2 regions of the Mycobacterium sp. HM-7 genome follow, and region 2 is predicted to be linked to the other one. Evidence: predicted binding sites of a transcription regulator. Region 2 holds the regulator's gene; the other holds the start of a gene.
What was found. Region 2 encodes LexA, which represses DNA repair genes until DNA is damaged. Its sites were predicted from a motif close to CGAACANNTGTTCG; they were not measured.
Positions count from the first base shown of each region.

Region 1: the regulator LexA is predicted to act here: its motif matches at 5,857-5,870, upstream of ACWW1C_RS08440 (DUF222 domain-containing protein).

Region 1 is NZ_CM132657.1:1,762,094-1,772,582, reverse strand. It holds gene ACWW1C_RS08465 (fatty acid desaturase family protein) at 1-760, opposite strand, end outside; gene ACWW1C_RS08460 (ferredoxin reductase) at 777-1,868, opposite strand; tRNA gene ACWW1C_RS08455 (tRNA-Ile) at 2,126-2,199, opposite strand; gene ACWW1C_RS08450 (phytanoyl-CoA dioxygenase family protein) at 2,287-3,528, shown strand; gene ACWW1C_RS08445 (acyl-CoA thioesterase) at 3,563-4,366, shown strand; gene ACWW1C_RS08440 (DUF222 domain-containing protein) at 4,446-5,852, opposite strand; gene ACWW1C_RS08435 (carboxymuconolactone decarboxylase family protein) at 5,970-6,812, opposite strand; gene ACWW1C_RS08430 (threonine aldolase family protein) at 6,827-7,852, shown strand; gene ACWW1C_RS08425 (metallopeptidase TldD-related protein) at 7,836-9,236, opposite strand; gene ACWW1C_RS08420 (TldD/PmbA family protein) at 9,236-10,489, opposite strand, start outside.
Region 2 is NZ_CM132657.1:2,430,013-2,440,501, forward strand. It holds gene ACWW1C_RS11675 (sunset domain-containing protein) at 155-2,359, shown strand; gene lexA (transcriptional repressor LexA) at 2,424-3,113, opposite strand; gene ACWW1C_RS11685 (LysM peptidoglycan-binding domain-containing protein) at 3,376-3,849, shown strand; gene nrdR (transcriptional regulator NrdR) at 3,961-4,425, shown strand; gene ACWW1C_RS11695 (alpha/beta fold hydrolase) at 4,432-5,454, opposite strand; gene ACWW1C_RS11700 (proteasome assembly chaperone family protein) at 5,500-6,510, opposite strand; gene ACWW1C_RS11705 (trypsin-like serine peptidase) at 6,662-7,462, shown strand; gene sthA (Si-specific NAD(P)(+) transhydrogenase) at 7,459-8,865, opposite strand; gene ACWW1C_RS11715 (DUF4192 domain-containing protein) at 9,045-10,109, shown strand; gene ACWW1C_RS11720 (iron dependent repressor, metal binding and dimerization domain protein) at 10,129-10,489, opposite strand, start outside.

The DNA.
Region 1 (10,489 bases), 670 kb from region 2:
CGCAGAAGATGATCGCGTAGGACCAGACATTGCGAATCAAGTTGGCCGTGAAGTTTGCCTTCAGGGTGCGCTTGAAACCCTTCGGCCCGGAGAGTGCCGGGAATGCGATGTAGTCCTTGACGATCTGGCGCCAGCCCTTGTAACCGATGCCGCGCAACTCTTTTCGCAACTGTTCTTTGCTCTTGGTGCCGCTGCGTATGGCTTCGGCGTCGAGGTCGTGCAGGGCGACGCCCCATTCGAAGAACCCGGCGAGGATCAGGTTGTAGAAGGGTTGCAGCAGATAGATGGGGTGCCAGTTCTGGTGCGGATCGATCCGCATGATCTCGTAGCCCAGGTCTTTGTCCTTGCCCCGGATGTTTGTGTACGTGTGGTGGACGTAGTTGTGAGAGTGCTTCCACGCGTCGGCAGGCGACGCGGTATCCCAGTCCCACGTGGCCGAGTTGATCCGCGGGTCCTGCATCCAATCCCATTGGCCGTGCAGAACGTTGTGACCGATCTCCATGTTCTCGAGAATCTTTGCGATGGCGAGCACGGCCGTGCCGAGCAGCCACGCCGGCCGGTATCGAGAGCCGAGCAAGATTGCCCGTGAGAGCAGTGCCAGTTCGCGATGCAGCGCGATGATGCTGCGAATGTAGTGGGCGTCGCGGTCGCCGAGGCTGCCGAACACTTCGTCGTGGATGGCATCGAACTCCTTGCCGATCGCCTCGATCTCACTCGGTGTGAGTCGTGCCAGCGGACTCTCGATCATCGGGCTGCTCATCGTGTCGGAAACCTTTCTAGAGGTCGATCTTGACGGGTCCGTCGGCGCAGTTGATGCACGTACGGATCTCCACGCCGGCATGCGTCAGTTCGCCGGTGCGCAGGTCACGCACCGATCCCGCGGCCAACTTGCCGGTGCAGGTGTGGCAGATCCCCATTCGACAGCCGTACGGCAAATCCAGGCCTTCTTCTTCGCCGGCCACGAGAATCGGCGTCGTTCCGTCGCTGTCGGCGGTGGTCCCGGATCGGGTGAACTCGATGGTGCCGCCGCGCCCACTGACGGCGAGGCCGACGTAGTGCTCGAACGATTCCACATGCAGCCGGTCAGCCAGGCCCGCTTCGGCGAAGTGTTCTCTCAGCGCCTCGAGCATGGCTCCAGGGCCACACGCGTAGGTCTCGCGTTCCCGCCAATCCGGGCACGCCTCGTCGAGATGCTCGGGCAGCAGGCGTCCAGCTGTTCTCGTCTCGCGCAGGCTGTATCGATAACTGTCATAGCGGTCGTTGAGCCCGGCGAGGTCTCCGGCGAAGATCGCTTCGGCTGCCGTCCGCGCGGAATGGACGTGAGCGACGTCAGGCACCTCCCGGCGGCGGTCGAGCGCTCGCAGCATGGCCATAACCGGGGTGATGCCACTGCCCGCCGTGAGAAACAGCAACTTGGGTGGCGGCGGGTCGGGGAGCGTGAACTCACCCTCCACTTCGCCCAGGGTGACCACCGAGCCCGGTGCCTGAGTCGAGTTCAAGAAGCGCGACACGACGCCGTCCGCCGTTTGTTTGACGGTGATGGTCAGCTGGCCGTCGGGCCGCGCTGCGTCGCTGCTGAGCGAATATGCGCGCCAGTGCCGTTTGCCCTGGATATCGAAGCCGATGCGCAGGTACTGCCCGGGAACATGTCCGCGCCAGCGGAAGCCCGGTGTGATGAATACCGTTACGCTGTCATCGGTTTCGCGATGCACTCGCGCTATCCGGCCACGTAGCTCCTCGGTGGACCAGAGTGGGGTGATGAGCTCCAGATAGTCGTCGAGCTTCAGTGGCCAGGTGAAGTACTCCATACCGCGCAGCACCATGCGCGCTACGCGCGGCATCTGGACCTGTGTCCCACGTTCCGGCATGTGGCCACCTCTCGCACCGACGGCTGGCTGCGGATGTGACTACCCTCACGGCCGGGAGCCGAAACGGTCGCACTGCACACATTTCCCGGCGACGCGTTGCGCAACCGCCAAACAACGGCTCAATGCCGCACGCTCGAAGCCCTCGACCAGGGAGTGTCAAAGATCAACCGAAGCAGCTGTAAAGCATCTGCCGAAACGCTGTCAGTCATCACCCGACATAGAAGTGGCGGCCATCAGCCGACAATGCAGCCTCTGAGTAGGGCGGGCGGGGCTCGAACCCGCGACCAAGGGATTATGAGTCCCCGGCTCTAACCAACTGAGCTACCGCCCCATCGCGAAGATCGCGGCCACCATGGTCGCATGGCGCCGCGGGACGACGCGCCACGGGCTGATAATCGGGTCGTAGGGAAGGAACCGCATGGCGACCGACGAGTTGGGCACGGGACTGCCGTGGGTCGACGCCATCGCGGCGTCGTTTCCGCGGCATCCGTTCCTCGAGTTCCACACCCGCGACCTCCCCGCCCTCAACGCCCGGCACGGGGCCCTCGTCGTCGACGACCTCGCCGGGGTCCCGCCGCTCGCGTTCCGCCTCCCGGACGGCACGACCTACACCTGGCACACAACACCGACAGGAGTCGAGGCCACCAGCGGTGACACCGGCGTCACCCTCGTCGAGCTCGACGAGACCACATTCTCGGCGTTCCTGAACCGGCTCCTGTCGGCCTCCGGCGCTGTCCGAACCGACCGCGCACGGCCGGTTCGCGGCACACTGCAGGACTGGCAGCGCTGGGAACCCGCCATCCAGACCCTGCTGACCGGCACCCCGATCTACACCGCCGCGGTACGCGACACTCTCGTCGACCGGGACGGCCGGCCGCTCGATCTGCGCCGGACCTTCACCGCCGGCGACGACCTCGACGACCTGCGCCACTTCTTCCACGTCGCCGGCTATCTGCACATCCGCGGCGTCTACAGCCCCGACGAGATCGCCGCGTGGGGCGCAGAAGTCGAGAAGGTCCGAGCCATGACCACTCCCGGTGATCCGTTCTCGTGGTGGTCACTGAACTCCGGCGGAACCGAAATCGTCACGCGCATCAACTATCTGGGCCGCTACTCCGACGTCCTGCAGGCGCTGTGCACAGAACCACGAACCACGGCGTACGCCCGACTGGCGGGGCCCGAGCTGAGGGTCTGCGACGACCGACTCGACGGCCCAATGGTTTTCATCAAGAACTCCGCCGTGGTCAAGGGCGACGGCGACCTGGGCTGGCACGTCGACGACGGCATCGGCGGGCACCCCGTCATGTGCCCCCTCATCCAGGCGGGCATCCAGCTCGATCACGCCAACGCGGCCAACGGCCAGTTGATGGTGTTGGCCGGGTCGCACCGTTACACCAAGCACTGGCTCCAGTGGGGGCATGAGGGAGACCTGCCCGTCGTCAAGCTCGACACCGAACCCGGCGATCTCACACTGCATTACGGCGACATCATGCACAGCACTCCCCCGCCCACAGCGCCGAATGCCGGGCGCCGAGTCCTGTACTACAAGTTCGCCGAGGAGAAGACCTTCGGCTGGATTCCCGCGGGATGCCACTACAACGACGCCCTTTTCCGCAGCGATGCGACAGGCAAGGTGTCCAGCCGCGCGGCAACACACTGAGGGTGCTCAACGGGCACCAGGCATCATGTTGAGCGTGACCGGCTCTCATTCGTTCGACAAAGCCCTGGACCTGCAGCCCGTCGATGCCGACCGCATGCGTGGCCGGACTCAGCCGGACTGGGCGAACATGGTCGGCCCGTTCGGCGGGATCACCGCCGCGGCGCTGTTGCATGCCGTCGAGCTGCGGCCGGACCGCATCGGCGAACCGCTGGCGCTCACGGTCAACTTCGCGGCACCCATCGCCGACGGTGAGTTCGACATCGCGCTCAAGGCCGCGCGGACAAACCGCACCAACCAGCACTGGATCGCCGAACTCAGCCAGGACGGCGACATCAAGACCACGGCCACCATGGTCTTCGGCATCCGCCGCGACACCTGGTCGGATGACGAGTCCCGCATGCCGAATGTGACCGGACCCGACGGGCTCGAAATCAGTGGCCCGCCCCTGCCATGGGTCAGCCAGTACGACATGCGTTTCGTCGAAAACCCTTTTCCCGCAGAGGATGCCCAGCCCAGTGAGTCGTCCCTGACGACGCTGTGGGTGCGGGACGCGAACCAGCGTGGCCTCGACTTCGCCGCCCTGGCTGCGATGTCCGACATCTTCTATCCCCGGGTCTTCCTGCGGCGCGGCGGGTTCTTTCCGGCCGGGACCATCTCACTGACCACGTACTTCCATGCCAACGGGCAGGAGCTCGAGAGCATCGGCGGTGATTACGTGTTGGGCAGTGCGCACGCAAACCGCTTCTCGGACGGATACTTCGACCAGAGCGCCCACGTGTGGTCCCGCGGTGGCGCGTTGCTCGCCAGCACCCACCAGATCGTGTACTTCAAGGGCTGAAGCCTTCGCCAACGGGTGACTCGTAGCGGCGCACGCGGCACTGCCGTCGCGGCTTTGGATGCCGCGGCGGAATGCCGGATCAGTTTGCGGCACTGTCACTTTCGCCGCCATCAGCGTCGCCGCGCTCTACTGGGTAGAGCGTGGGGTGGTGGTAGCGGTTGGTGCGGGGTTGGCCGACGTCCAGTAGTGGTGGTGGGGTCCAGTGGGTGCGGCCGTCGGGGCCCATGGTGGTGGTCCAGCCGCCGGTGTCGGCGAGGCGGTTGTCGGGTCCGCAGGCCAGGGTGAGGTTGGTGATGTCGGTGGGGCCGTCATCACGCCAGTTGGTGTTGACGTGATGGGCCTGGGAGCGGGATGCGGGGGCAGTGCAGTTGGGTTTGGTGCAGCCCAGGTCGCGGGCGAACAGGGCGAAACGTTGAGCGACGGTCGCGGTGCGACGTGCTCGGCCCATGTACAGCGGTTGTTCGGTGTGGTCATCGAAGATGACGAGGTAGTGGTCGGCTCCGGCGGCGGCCATCTGAACCAGGTCTTTGACCGGGAGTTTCGTGCCGGTGTGCGTGAGCGCCATTCCGGTGCGCTTCTCCAGGTCGGTGACGGTGCAGGTGCCGAGAACCGCGACCGGGAAGCCGTTGTGCACCCCGGAGGTCCCAGTGGCCAGCATCATCCGGCCCACGAATTTGAAGGCGTCGTACTGCCGCTGGGCCACAGTTCTTGTGTCGTTGTCGATCTGTTCCTGCGTCGGTGTCCCGGCGAAGCAGGGCTGCGGATCGGCGGGGTTGCACATGCCCGGGGCGGCGTACTTCTCGAACAACACTTCCCAGTAGGCACGGCCTTCCGGATCCAGTTCGGCGGTGACGTCGGTGCGGCCGTCGGGTCGCTGCTTGCCCATGACGAACGAGCGTTTCGGGTCGGGCTCATCGTCGTTGGGTTCGGGCCCGTCCTGATCCAGCCGATACAACAAATCCGCTGCGACTTTGCGGAGGTCCTCGGGCGTCTTGACCCTCGCGTCGGCCACCAGATCGGCCTCGCACTGGGCCATGGTGACCGGATCGGCCGCCCACAGCGGCACCTTGGTGAAGAAGTTGGTGATCACCGCGACGTGCTCGGTGTTGATCGCACCCTCGGCCAGGGCGGCGGCGACCAACTCCCACACCGGGCCCAACGGTTCGCCCGTGATGGCCGAGCGCGGACCGAGGTTGTCGCAGTCCCGCACCCGGCGGCGAGCCTCCTCCCGGCTGATGCGAAGCCGCACATGCAGTACCTCGGGCCAGTCCTTGGCCCCGATCTCTTTGGCGGTGGCCTGGGTTTGGGCAGCGGCCAGGATCTGCTGATCGACCGCCTCGGCCGCGCACTTCAACTTTTCGCGGCGCGACTGCAGCTCCAACAGGGTGCGCACGTCCAGGCCGGTGTGGTCCAGGGACGCGATCCGCACCGCTGCAGCTTCGTACGCGATGTACGCCTGCTCGATGACGGCCCGATCACTACCCATGCATCGAACACTAGTTCGAAGTACCGACAATTCGCTGTGCCGAATGTGGCCCCAGTTGTCCACCGTGACCAGCGCAAACAAAGTGACCAAAGTTTTTTCAGAGGCTCCGGCGAACCGCTACGAGAACACCGGCTGCCCGTCGGCTCCGAGCAGATAGCGCTCGGTGCCCTCGCTGACCCGCGGCGCATCGCCGCCCAGCGCGACGGCGATCTTGTTGATGCCGTTGCGCATCACGTCGAGGGTGATCTCGGTGGCCTCGGCGTCGGAGAAGTGCGCCCGCATCCCTGCGGCCACCTCTGCCGGTATCCGCGACGGCGTCCACACCAGAGCGTCGACGTAGCGCAGCGCGGCCTTCTGCCGCTCGTCGAGCAACGACGACGACTCGTACAGCTCGATCTCGGAGTACAGCGACTCATTGCCGCCGGCATCAAGCGCCGTCCCCTCGCGCAGTGACTTGCACAGCCGGCAGTTGTGCGCAGCCGCACCACGTAACCGCACCACCTCGGTCATCACGGGGTCCAGCTCGCGGCGCGCCCCGACCGAGCTTGCGAAGCGGTTCAACAGCAGGTCCACCGGATCGGTGTCGTGGTCCCAGCCGTCGGGGTCGGCGACCGGCGGCAGCCCCAGAGCGGCGAATCCGGCCCGCACGCGCGGGACGAAGTCGGCGATGAACATCAGCGCCACGATGCGAAAACTATTGGCGCCCAACGCGACAGTGAGCTGCCCCCGCTGCGCCTCAGAGATCACCGACACATCGGTGCTGAACTGCTCGGCGAAGTCAGCCACCAGCGGTTCGGCGTCGACGACTGGCCCGAACACCGCTTCATAGGGCAACGGCGCAAGGCCTAACGTCTCGGCACACGTCTGCCGCATCACCGCATTGAGCCGGCGATCAGCGGGTGGCGACAATGCGATCAGGGCGGTCAGTAGATCCTCCACGCTTCGGATTATCGTCGCGATGAGACGATCGACGCATGGGTTCGACCGTCTCGGCCGCATTCGCCTCCGACAACGCTGCTGGTGCGCACCCGCGCGTCATCGAGGCCATCGTCAACGCCAACCACGGCGCCGTCAGCTCCTACGGCACCGACCCCAGCACCGAACGCGCGGCGCAGGCCATCAGAAAGGCCTTCGAAGCCCCCGACGCCGACGTGCTTTTCGCGCTGACCGGCACGGCGGCGAACATCATCGCGCTGGTCTCCGCCGTGCAGCCGTGGCAGGAAATTCTGTGTAGCGACATCGCACACTCACTGCTCGATGAAGCCGGCGGACCGGTGCGACTCTCCGGCGCACAGCTGACGGCGCTGCCCAGCAATGACGGCCTGATCGCGCCACACGAACTTGATCGGCACATCGCCCGGCGCGGCCCGGTGCATCACTCGCAGCCGCGCATCGTCACGATCACCCAGTCCACCGAGAACGGGCGCGTCTGGTCGCCCGGCGCGCTGAAAGAGTTCATCGACTACGCCCATCAGCACGACCTGCTGGTGCACGTGGACGGCTCCCGGGTCGCCAATGCCATTGCAGCCCTTGATGTCCATCCACGAGATGCCATCGGCGACGCCGACATCGTCACCGTCGGCGGCACCAAGAACGGCATGCTGTTCGGCGATGCGGTAATGATCCGCCGGCCCAAACATTTCCCGGGAATTCGCTTCGTACAGAAGCAGATCGGCCACCTTGCGAGCAAGCACCGCTTCATCTCGGCGCAGTTCGAAGCCATGCTGCACGACGATCTCTGGTTACAGACCGCTGCCCACGCCAACCGCATGGCCGCCGCCCTGAGCGCCGGGATGACGGCGGCAGGCCTCGACCTGGCAGCGCCGACCGAAGCCAATGAGGTGTTCGTCATCCTCGACGCGACGACCACCGCCCGCGTGCGCGAATACTTCGCCGTCCACGCCTCGGACCCGATGCGCCCGGTCATCAGGTTCGTCTGCTCCTGGGCCACCACGGACGACGACGTCGCCGCGGCCCTGAAAGTTATTGCGCCTGACTGACCGACGACATGTGGAAGTCCGGAATCCGGAGCGACGGCATCTGCGCCCGGGTCGCCCAGTCGCCCCATTCCCGGGGCAGCGTGGTTTCGCTGACGCCGGCCTCGGTGGCGCGCCGCAGCAGGTCCAGCGGGCTCTCGTTGAACCGGAAGTTGTTCACCGCGGCCGTCACCTCCCCGTCCTCGACGAGGTAGACGCCGTCGCGCGTCAGGCCGGTCAACAGCAGCACGGTCGGGTCGACCTCGCGCATGTACCAGAGCGTGGTCAGCAGCAAGCCGCGCTCGGTCCCGGCGATCATCTCGGCCAGGCTCGCGGTGCCGCCCGTCATAAGCAGGTTGTCGGCAGGCACGGCCACGGGCGCGTCGAATTCCGCTGCGGCAGAACGTGGATAGGCCAAGGCGTTCACCGCACCGTCGCGAATCCAGTCGACGCGGCCGATGTCGAGCCCGTTGTCGAACACCGATACCCGTTCCGACGAACTCGACGTCGCCACGAACGGTAGGCACTTCAGCCCCGCGGCAAAAGGATCCGAGTACAGCGTCAGACCGAGGTCGGTCAGCTTCTCCCCCACCCTGGTACCGCCCGGCGCCGAAAGCGCGGTACGTCCCTCCTGCGCGCCGCGGCCGTCCATACTCCAGCCGAGGTAGATCATCATGTCCGCGACGGTCGACGGCGGCATCAGCGTCTCGTACCGGCCGGCAGGTAACTCGACCGTCCTGGATGCCCAGCCGAGACGCAGGCAGAGGTCGTCGAGCATGGAATCCACTGGCACGTCGACGAAATCGGCAGTGCTGACCCCGGCCCAGGCGCTGGCGCCGGCGCGTTTGGCGTTGATCTCCACCGAGCCGGTCGGTTGGGTGAACCGCCGACGGATACCGCCCGAGGTGGCTAGATAGGTGGTGTCGAGTTCATGCCGGGCGAACCCGTACAGCGCGTCGCTGCGGTGGAAGCCGTCGACCAGACGGGCGGCGACGTTGCCGAACACCGCGGCACCGGTCAGCGGCGAGGGCGTCTCCCAGTCGTCCGGAACCTCAAGCCCGCTCAATGCCGGTGCGCTATCGCGTGCCTCTGGCGCCGCCTGTGCGGCATCCTGCGATGCCGCCACCAGACCGGCGATGGTCGACGGATCGACCTCACTGGACTTCACTGCACCGACCCGGGCCTTATCCCCTTGTCGGACAATCGAAATGACAGTGGTGTCGCGGCTCACCGATTCGCCGTTGGTGGTCATGGTGTTGCGGGCCCAACGCAGCGATGCGGTGGAGCGGTCGGTCACCAGAACGATGGTCTCGTCGGCCCGGCCCCGGCGGGCGGCCTCGGTCAGCACCAGGTCGACAACCTGCGGTGCACCGGGGTGAGCGTAGCGACCGGGAGGATTATTCAGCATCAACGCCCCGATTCAGTTCGCGTGTTGAGCACATTGATTCCGCGGAACAGCGCGGACGGGCAGCCGTGGCTGACGGCGGCCACCTGGCCGGGCTGGGCCTTGCCGCAGTTGAAAGCGCCGCCGAGGCGCCAGGTCGACTGTCCGCCAACAGCTTCCATCGAGCCCCAGAAGTCGGTGGTGGTGGACTGGTAGGCGACGTCCCGCACCTGGCCGTCCAGCTTGCCGTCGCGAATCTTGAAGAACCGCTGGCCGGTGAACTGGAAGTTGTACCGCTGCATGTCGATTGACCACGACTTGTCGCCGACGATGTAGATGCCATTCTCGACCCGGCTGATCAGGTCGTCGGTGCTCAGGTCCTCGGTACCGGGTTGCAGTGAGACGTTGGCCATCCGCTGGATGGGCACGTGATGTGGTGAGTCGGCGTACGAGCAGCCGTTGGACCGCGCCACGCCGAGTTTCGGCGCGAACACCCGGTCCAACTGATACCCGACGAAGACGCCGTCGCGCACCAGGTCCCAGCTCTGGGCGCGGACGCCCTCGTCGTCGAATCCGATGGTGGCCAGGCCGTGTTCGACGGTGCGGTCAGCAGTGACGTTCATGATCGTCGACCCGTACTGCATGGTGCCCAGCTTGTCCGGGGTGGCGAAGGACGTGCCGGCGTAGGCCGCTTCGTAGCCGATGGCGCGGTCGTATTCGGTGGCGTGACCGATGGATTCGTGAATGGTCAACCACAGGTTGGTCGGATCGATCACCAGGTCGGTGGGACCGGCTGTCACGCTGGGTGCCTTGACCTTTTCGGCCAGCAGCGACGGCAGCTCGGTCAATTCGGTTGTCCAGTCCCAGACCTCGTCACCGGCGACGGCCTCCCAGCCGCGGGCGGTCGGCGGAGCCAGCGTGCGCATGCTCTCGAACGAGCCGGCAGCGCTGTCGACGGCGACGGCTTCCAGCATCGGTTGCACCCGCACCCGCTGCTGCGTGATCGACGAGCCGAATGCGTCTGCGTAGAACACCTGCTCCTTGACCGCTTGCAGACCGGCTGACACGTGATCCACCCCGTCGGCCGCGAGCAACCGGCCGGAGTACTCGCCCAGCAGCGCGATCTTGTCGGCAGCGGTGATCTCGAACGGGTCGATGCGGTACGGCGACACCCATGACACGTCGGCGTAGACCGGCTCGGGCGCCAGCTCGATGCGTTCGGCATTCAGCGGCGCCAGGGCCACGGCCACCTGCACGGCCCGTCGGGCGGTCTCGGC
Region 2 (10,489 bases):
ATTCGCATATCGAAGCGCGACACACTGGCGCGTCACCGCCCGATATCCCGCACGATGGGCATGAACTGAAGCAAAGTTGACAGAATCTCTCAATCAAGAGAGTTTGTCTGACGGAATTTGTATCCGGAGTTTTGCCAACCGCGGGAGGAATTCGATGACCGGGCTGCGAACCCGTGGCGGATGGGCTGGTGTCGGGGCCCTTTCTGTCGCGGTGGCATTGCTCATGGCTCCGACGGCATTGGCGACACCGGAAGGCGACGCCGACGCGGCGATATCCCACACCTGGGATGCCGCGGGCGGTGACACGGGTGAGCTGGGCGCCAAGGACGGTGACGTCTACCAAGTCGGCGCGGGATACGCGCAGAACTTCGCGGGCGGCAAGATCTATTTCACCGAGAGCACCGGTGCCCATCTCATTTACGGCGCAATTCTCGACAAGTACCAGGCGCTGGGCGGCGCCGCGGACAGCGATCTCGGCTTCCCGACCATCGACGAGGGGGCGGGCAGGGCCACCGACAGCCGCAACAGCACGTTCAGCGCGGCCGACAAGCCGGTCATCTTCTGGACGCCCGACAACGGCGCCTGGGTCGTCCGCGGCGCGATCAACGCGGCCTGGGACAAGCTCGGCGGTTCGGCCGGCACTCTCGGCGTGCCCACCTCCGACGAATCCTGGAAGGGTGACGTCGTCTCCCAGCCTTTCACCGGCGGTGAGGTGAGCTGGAACGCCAAGACCAAGGCATTCACGACCTCGCCCGCCGATCTGGCAGGCCAACTGACCGGGCTGGACGTGCCGGGCGACGCGACGACGGCCATCGCCGCGGCCCGGCGGGCCGCCGGGGGGCCGCAGGGCACCCTCGGTGACGAGCAGGGCGCCCAGTACAAGGTCGGTGACGGCGTGGCGCAGAACTTCGCCGGCGGCACCATCTTCTATTCGCCGGCGACCGGCGCCCACGCGGTCACCGGCGACGTGCTGGCCAAGTACCGCGCGGCCGGTGGGCCGCAGGGCGATCTCGGATTCCCGGCGAGCAACGAGACCGACGGCGGCATTTCGCCGACGAGTCGGATCGCCACCTTCGCCGCGGCCGACAACCCGGCGATATTCTGGACACCCGAGCACGGCGCGTTCGTCGTCCGCGGCGCGATGAACGCGGCGTGGGACAAGCTCGGCGGCGCCACCGGGAAGCTCGGCGCGCCGACCGCTGACCAGACGGTGAACGGCGACGTCGTCAGCCAGAAGTTCACCGGCGGCTCGGTCTCGTGGAACAAGTCCAGCCGTGCGTTCAGCACCGAGCCGGCGGAGCTTGCGTCGCAGTTGAGCGGTCTGCAGGTGCCCAGCGTCGACCTGCCGGGCGGCGTGACCTCCCAGTCCGACGAGGCCGGCAAGTGGTACGAGTTCCACTGGTGGTGGCTGCTGGCGATCATCCCGCTGTTGCTGGTGGTGGTCGGCATCGTGATCGCGGCCCTGCTGCGGCGCCGGCGGGGTGCCGGTCAGGAAGTCCCCGATGACCAGGATGCGTACGACTACGACGACCACGAGTTCGGCGACGGAGAGTACGGCGACCCGCAGTACGCGGACGGCGGCGTCGACAGCGAGTACAGCGACGAATTCCCGGCGGAGGACCAGCAATTCGACGGCCCGCACGGTGGCCCCGCGTTCCAGAGCAACCCGGACGTCATCGACACCGCGCCGACGGTGTACCCCGATTTCACGGCCGAGCAGCCCGCGGACGAGCCGGTCGCCGGTGAGCCGGACGCCGATGCTGAGACGCAAGCCGAAGTTGACGCCGAGCCCGTCGACGCGGCCGAGCCCTACGAGCCAGAGCCGCAGGCGAGCGACGCCGATGGCGCTGACGAACCAGCCGATGAGCCGACGGCATCGGTGCAACTGCCGGACGCGCTGCGTCGCGGTGGCGCGGCGGCGGGTCTGACCGCTGCCGGGTTGGCGGGCTTCGCGGGCCTTCGGCCGCGGAATCCGGGCGACCGAGCCTGGGCTGCGCCGGCTGCTGCCGACGCCGGGGACCAGGACGCTGATGAACGTGCGCCCCAGCCCGAGGAGCAGGTCGCCGAGGCCGAGCCGCACGTCGACGAGCCGCCTGCGATCGCGACGCCCGCGGAGGACACCGCGGCCGGCCCGGCCAGCGGCAGGCATCACGCGCTCGGCGCGGAGGAGCCCGAGACCGCGCAGATGTCGTTCCGCGTCGCGACCGGTGCCGAGCCGCCCGAAGGTTACGTCATCAAGGCCAACACCAAATCAGGCCTGTACTGGGTGCCGGGGGCTCCCGGATACGACGACGCCGACGTTGAAATCTGGTTCGCCAGTGAGGAATTCGCGGTCACCAACGGATTCGTTCGAGGCTGACCGTAGACGGTTGAGCCCCGCTGCGAGCGACTGCAGCGGGGCTCACCTGTAGGTCCGGCGGGCGTCAGATCTTGCGGATGACGGTCACGACCTTGCCGAGGACGACGGCGTCGTTGCCCGGGATCGGATCGAATGCCGGGTTGTGCGGCATCAGCCACACCTGGCCCTTGGCGCGCTTGAAGGTCTTCACCGTGGCTTCGCCGTCGATCATCGCCGCGACGATGTCACCGTTGTCGGCCACATTCTGCTGCCGCACGACGACCCAGTCGCCGTCGCAGATCGCGGCGTCGATCATGGACTCGCCGACCACCTTCAGAAGGAACAACGAGCCCTCGCCCACGAGTTCTCGGGGGAGTGGGAAGACGTCTTCGACGGCCTCCTCGGCGAGGATCGGGCCGCCGGCGGCGATCCGGCCGAGCACCGGGACGAAGGTCGGCTCGGGCAGCGCGTCGGAACCGGCGACATCGGTGGTGATGGTGGCTCCGGTCGCGTCGTCGGCGCCGCGGACGTCCACGGCGCGCGGACGGTTCGGGTCCCGGCGCAGATAACCCTTCTTCTCCAGCGTGCGCAGCTGGTGGGCCACCGACGAGGTTGACGTGAGGCCGACGGCATCGCCGATCTCCCGGATGCTGGGCGGGTAGCCGCGGGTGGTCACCGAGGCGCGGATCACGTCGAGGATGGTCCGCTGACGTTCGGTGAGGCTGCTGGATCGTCCGCCTGTCTGGGTGTCCGGGGTATCGGTGCTGTCGCTCATAGGGACGAATCTAGCCCAGTGCACCCGAATCATCAAACATGTGTTCGAGATGGCCGGATCGGCGTGTCGCGGGCGGGATCTGGTTGTGACGCCGGTTGTGACGTGGTGAAAGCGGTGACGAAGTCGCGGAACGGAACTTGTCGGTGGGTGGTCGTATCGTTCGCAACAGTTCGATCACATGTTCTACCGTTCGAACGTTTGGGCGATATAGTCGAACATAAGAGCGATCGAACCTATGTACGAACTCCTGAGAGGAACCGACATGACCGTCATCACCCGCGAATACCCGACCGACGTCGTCGTCCGCACCGTGCCTCGGCGTGGAGATGTGAATCGTCAGCGGCAGGCCCGGCTGCGGCCGGCCGGTTCCCGTCCCTCGGGTGCGGCGTTCCGGCACCGGGGCACCGGCGTGCTGACGTCTCGCGCCTCGCACCGGAGCAACCCGATCACGCCGTTGACGACGGTGATGCTGGCGCTGGTCGCGGCGGGGATCACCGTATGGCTGGGCCTGGTGGCGCAGTTCGGGGAGGCCGTCCAGCCGACCTCGTCGGCCGCCTCCGTGCCCGCGCAGCTCGCGGTGGTCCGGGTGCAGACGGGAGAGTCGATTCAGCAGGTGGCGCGGCGGGTGGCGCCCGACGCACCGGTCAGCGCCGTCGTCGACCGCATCAAGGAACTGAACAAGTTGCCGTCGGTGGCGCTGAACGCCGGGCAGACGCTGATCGCGCCGGTCGGCTGAGGACAGCCCGTGCGCACCTCGATCGGCACGGCGCCCGGCCGCGTCAGAGCGGCACGGGTAGGCTCGAGACCGTTCGAAACGGTCGATTGTCGGTGCGGCGAAGGAGCGGTGATGCACTGTCCGTTCTGCCGGCATCCGAACTCGCGTGTGGTCGATTCGCGAGAAGCTGATGAAGGGCAGGCGATTCGGCGTCGCCGGTCGTGCCCGGAATGCGGTCGCCGGTTCACCACGGTGGAGACTGCGGTCGTTTCGGTGGTCAAACGCAGCGGAGTCACCGAACCGTTCAGCCGGGACAAGGTGATCAAAGGCGTACGGCGCGCGTGCCAGGGTCGGCAGGTCGACGACGACGCCTTGAATCAATTGGCGCAGAAGGTCGAAGATGCGGTGCGGGCCACCGGATCTCCCGAAGTGCCGAGCCATGAGGTCGGGTTGGCGATCCTCGGGCCGCTGCGCGACCTGGACGAGGTCGCCTATCTGCGGTTCGCGTCGGTGTACCGCTCGTTCTCGTCCGCCGAGGACTTCGAACGCGAAATCGAGGCGCTGCGGGCACACCGCGGCGTGACGTCGTCGGGCTGACGGCCGCTAGGTCGCGCTGCGTTCGTCGGTCTCGAGTGCGTCGAGTACCGCAACCTTCGTATCGAGCGGGGCGTCGATCGATTTGGCGGTGACGCCGGCCTGCAGGAGGCCGCGCAGGGCATCGCGGTCGTAAACCGATGGCGTGGTCGTGTCGATGAAATTCTCGACGAGCGCCACGAATCGATCGGGGTCGTCATGAAATGGGAAATGTCCCGAGTTGTCGAAGAATTCGAGCCGGGAGCCCGGCATCGCCGCATGTGCCAGTTCTCCGTGGGCAGCCGGGATGACGGCATCCTGGGTGCCCCAAACCAATTGCACCGGAATGGCTTCGGTCAAATAACATCGGTCCAGCATCGTCACCACCTGGCCGCGCCAGTCGACCACTGCGCGTAGCGTCCGGGCGAAGGCGGATGAGGCCTTGGGCTCGGGCAGGTCGTTCAGAATTCGCAGCATGTTCGGCAGGTCGTGGCCCAGGCCGGTCGACCCGAGCAGCGCTCCGCCGAGGCGCCCGGCGAGCTGAAGAGCCGGCAGTACCAACGGGATTCGCAATAACGCCAGGGCCTCGGTGCCCAGTGGCAACGCCGCGAGCCGCAGTGCGATGTTCACGTCGCGGGTGACACCGCCGGCACCGACCAGTACCAGGCGATCGATCAACTGCGGGAACTGGTAGGCGAACTGCATGGCCACGCCGCCGCCCAACGAATGACCGATGACCGTCACGCGGTCGATGTCGAGCACGCTGAGGAGGTCCCGCATGCCGTTGGCGTACGCGGCAACCGAATAGTCGGCGCGCGGCTTGTCGGACTGACCGTGACCCAGCAGGTCCGGGGCGATGACGGTGAACCGCTGGGCGAGGCGCGTCTGCACGGTTTCCCACGTCGTGGAGTTGTCGCCGATGCCGTGGATCAACAGGATCGCCGGACCGGAGCCGGCCACCCGGTAGGCCCGCCGGTAACCATGGATGGTGCGGTATTCCAGGCGGGGTGTCACGTCACGTACAGAATGCAGGTTGGGCTTTCCGTCGGGCATCGTCCCAGCTCCTTCCCATCGTGTCGGCGAGGCCGACCGCGTGGGTCAGTCGCCTGCGGTGCCGTCGGCGCCCTGGTCGGGATCGGCGAATCCGTCACCGGACTGTTCGGCGAGGAACTGTTCGAACTGGGCGCCGAGTTCGTCGCCGCTGGGTAGTTCCTCGTCCCGTGCCAGCAACGACCGATTCTCCTGAGCAGCGACGAACGAATCGTACTGTTGTTCCAGTGCACTGACCACTTGAGCGACTTCGGAGCTGGCCTCCACCTGTTCGCTGATCTTCGTGTACACCTCGGCACCCGCCTCCGACAGCGCCTGCAGCGGAATCTGCAGCGACGCGATCCGTGAGACCTCGCCCAGCAGGGCCTCGGCGGCCGGCGGGTACGCGGTCTGCGCCAGGTAGTGCGGCACGTGCACGGTGAAGCCCAGCGCCTCGTGGCCGTGCTGAATCATCCGGTATTCCAACAGATTCGACACACTGGCCGGGACCTGCACCTCGCCCACCCACGGTGTGTGGTCGGCGATCAGCTCCTTGTTGCCCGCATGCGCCGTCAGGGTGACGGGGCGGGTGTGCGGGACCGCCATCGGGATGGCGCCCAGCCCGATGACCTGGCGGACGCCGAGGCGCTCGGAGAGCAGCCGCACCGCGGTGATGAAGCGTTCCCAGCGCAGGTCCGGCTCCATGCCGGCGAGCAGCAGGAACGGCGTCCCGGCGGTGTCGTGCAGCGCGTACAGGTTCAGCTCGGGATCGTCGTACTTGGTGAAGTGATCGGTGGTGAACGTCATCAGCGGACGTCGCGACCGGTAGTCCAGCAGTTCGTCGATGGCGAACGAGGCGACCAACTCGGTGTCGAGCGTGTTCTTCAGATGCTCAGCGGCCAGCTTGATGGCGTGGCCTGCGTCGGAGAAGCCTTCGAGGGCGTGCACCATCACCGGGCCGCGGCCGTCGGCGGCAGACAGCTGCGGCGCGGGGAACTCCAGCTCGTACATGCCGCTCTGCTCGGGCTGGTACTGCTGGCCCTGGCGCTCGTCGGGCGCGTTCCCGTCGTGCTCGCTCATTCACACTCCTTGCCGTACTGCGTGCCACACCTCGCTGGATGTGTCTCCTACAAGTGTCGCGCATTATCGCGTTGTTCCCGGTGGCACCCCGCAGTACGCCATGGTGCACCAGGTGCTGCCCGTGCTGCTGGGATCGGGCAAGATCGGACAGATGCTGGGCACCCGATTGGCCGTGAGCGCATTCATCGCGCTGCTGGCCACTGCGTGCACCCCGCCCGCGATCAGGGCCGATCCGCGTACCGGCGACGTCGGAGCGGTCACCGCAGGCCCGGCCGCGGTCCCCGGGCCACGTCCGGACCCGCGCGTCGGAGCGGTGTTCCTGGGCAGCGATTCGGTGCACACCTGCAGTGGCGCGGTGCTCGATTCGCTGGCAGGGAACCTGATCATCACGGCCGCCCACTGTCTGGACGCGTCGTTCGACGCGACGTTCGCACCCGGTTACCGCGGCGGCGTGCCCGGGGACTTCTGGCACGTCGACGCGGTGTATCTCGACCCGCGATGGGTCCGACGCCAGGATCCCGCTGCCGACTTCGCGATCGCGCGGGTCAGCCGCGGCGGCGCGGCCTCGACCGAAACGCTGGAACATCGCGCCGGCGGCGGGTTCGTGCTGGGCGTGGCACCGGGCCCGGATGTTCCGATCACAGTGACGGGATACCCGCTCGGTGACGGCGGGGTCCAGGTCAGTTGCAGTGGGCCGACGTCACTTCCGGACCGTGGGTTCCCGGCGCTGCGCTGTCCCGGGCTGGTGGACGGCACCAGTGGCTCGCCGTGGGTGTCGGCGGCCGAGGTCAGGGGAGTGGTCGGCGGGCTGCAGGGTGGTGGCTGCAGCAACAACGAGCTGTCCTACTCGTCGCCGTTCGATGTGCAGATTCAGGTGCTGTATCAGCGTGCCCAGGAGGGCGGTCCGGCGGACCGGGCCACCGGCGCCCCCGACGACGGCTGCAGTACCTAGCCTTTGAACTGGTTCAGGGCCCGCAGTTTGTTCATCACGTCGAGCGCGGCGACCTTGTAGGCCTCGGAGAAGGTCGGGTAGTTGAAGACGGCGTCGACCAGGTACTCCACGGTCCCACCGCAACCCATCACGGCCTGGCCGATATGGACCAGCTCGGTGGCGTTCGAACCGAAGATGTGCACGCCGAGCAGGGTCAGGTCCTCGGTGGACACCAGCAGTTTGAGCATCCCGTACGAGTCGCCGGCGATCTGCCCTCGGGCCAGTTCCCGGTAGCGCGACACACCGACCTCGTACGGGACCGAGCTGTCGGTCAGATCGACCTCGGTGGCGCCGACGTACGACACCTCGGGGATGGAGTAGATGCCGATCGGCTGCAGTTCCGTCATGCCCTTACAGGGCTCGCCGAAGGCGTGGTAGGCCGCCAGCCGGCCCTGATCCATCGAGGTGGCGGCCAGCGCCGGGAATCCGATGACATCACCGACCGCGTAGATGTGGTCGACCTTGGTCTGGTAGTTGTCGTCGACGAATATCCTTCCGCGGCTGTCGATCTCGAGGCCGGCCTGGGCGACGTCGAGGTGCTCGGTCTGCCCTTGACGGCCGGCCGAGTACATCACCGTCTCGGCCGGGATCTGTTTGCCACTGGCCAGCGTGGTCAAGGTGCCACCGGGACCGACGTCCACCGCGGTCACCTCTTCGCCGAACCGGAATGTCACCGCAAGGTCGCGCAGGTGGAATTTGAGGGACTCGATGATCTCGGAATCACAGAAGTCCAACATCGTCGGACGCTTCTCGATGACGGTGACCTTGGTGCCGAGCGCGGCGAACATCGACGCGTACTCGATACCGATGACGCCGGCGCCCACCACGACCATCGACTGCGGCAGGCTCTTGAGGTCAAGGATTCCATCGGAATCCAGTACGCGCTCCTCATCGAACTTCACGCCGGGTGGGCGTACCGGTTTGGTGCCGGTCGCGATGACGACGTAGCGCGCCTTGATGTTGACGTTCTCGTCGCGTGTCGGGTCCTCGATGACCAGGGTGTGCGGGTCGAGGAACCGGCCGTGCCCTTCGAACAGCTCGACACCGTTGCGCAGGAGCTGATTACGCACGACGTCCTGCTCGCGGCCGATGACGTGCGTGGTCCTGCGCAGCAGGTCGGCGGGCGTGATCCGTTCCTTCACGCGGTAGCTGGACCCATACAGTTCGCGCTGACTCATGCCGGTGAGATAGACGACGGCCTCGCGCAGCGTCTTGGACGGGATGGTCCCGGTATTCACACAGACGCCGCCGAGCATGCGTCCGCGCTCGATGACCGCGACGGATTTTCCCAGCTTGGCGGCGGCGATGGCGGCCTTCTGCCCACCCGGGCCGGATCCGATGACGACGAGGTCGAACTCCTGCATGGAACCCATGACAGCCAGGTTGGCACGGCGCGCGCGATCACGCAGCCCGATCATCGGCGAACTTTGCGGAAACACCTCGAGCGCTACCCGTTATCCACAGATCCGAGTTCATCCACAGACCGGTCCGCCGGTGGCATCAGCGGCCGATTGCTGACGGTCCGCGCTGCCACCTTCGGTGCATGACAACTTTCAGCTCATTCGATTTCCAACTGAACCGGCCCGGCGCCCTGATCGCGGCGGTGCCCGCGGTCCTGGGGTTTGCGCCGGAGAAGTCACTGGTGCTCGTCACCATCATCGGCGGCGAGATGGGCGCGGTCCTGCGCGTGGACCTGTCGGAAGGATTCTTCGATGCCTTGCCCGACGCTCTCGGGCATCTCGCCGACATGGCCACTGCGGCGGATGCGGACGCCGCCATCGCGGTGATCGTCGACGAGCACAGCATCGACTGCCCGATGTGCGCAGACCTGTACCGCGATGTGAGCGACGAACTCGGTGAGGCGCTGTCCGATCACGGCATCGAACTGCTCGCGGTCCACGTGGTGGACCGCGTGGCGGCCGGCGGCCGATGGCATTGCGCCGACGGCTGCGGGAACGCCGGTGTCGTCGAGGATCCCGAGTCGTCGCCGGTCACCATGGCGGCGGTGCTCGACGGCCGTCGCCTCTACGCCCGGCGCGCGGACCTCGTCGAGGTCGTCGCCGTCACCGATGCCCGGCGTGCTGAAGCCTTGCGGCCGGCGATCGAAAAGCGTGCTGCCGCAGTGAATTACTCCGGTCGTCCCGATGCCGAGGTGCGTGCCGACGTCGAACATGCGGTGGCCTGTGCCACCGGTTCGTCGGAGGGCGCGCCGCTACCCGACGACGATGCGGTGCGGCTGGCTTGCGCGGTGGCGGACGCGCGGGTGCGGGACACCTTGTATGCGTTGGCAGTCGGCGCGAACGCCGCCGAGGCCGAGTCGGTGTGGGCTGCCCTGACCCGCATGCTGCCCGCGCCGTGGCGAGTGGAGGCGCTGGTGCTGCTGGCATTCAGTGCCTATGCCCGCGGCGACGGGCCGCTTGCGGGGGTGGCACTGCAGGCCGCGTTGGACGTCGACAGCGGGCATCGGATGGCCGGAATGCTCGACGCAGCACTGCAGTCCGGAATGCGTCCGGACCGCATTCGTGAACTTGCGCTCACCGGCTACAAACTGGCGGAGCGCCTCGGCGTCCAGATGCCGCCGCGCAGCATCTTCGGCAGGTCGGCGTGACCGTTTCGCAGCGCGCGAATCAGACCTTCTCGACCCGGACCGCGTGGGCCATGTGATGCGGCAACTCGACCTGCTCGTGTCCGGGGATGACGATCATGACGCTGCCGTGCTCGGTGGCCTGCACCGTGACACGCGCGTTCGGTACGACGCCGGCGTCCTTGAGCCGGGCGATCAGCTCGGTATCGCCCTGGACGTGTTCTGTCAGCTGGCGCACCCGGACCGCGACTGGGAATCCGGTGGGCAGTTCGGTGAGCCGGACGAGGCTGACGTCGGAATCGCCGGTGGGCATGACGCCGAGTTCGGCGAGGCCCGGGATCGGGTTACCGAACGGCGACGTGGTCGGGTTGTCGAGGACCTGGACCAGCCGGCGCTCGACGTCC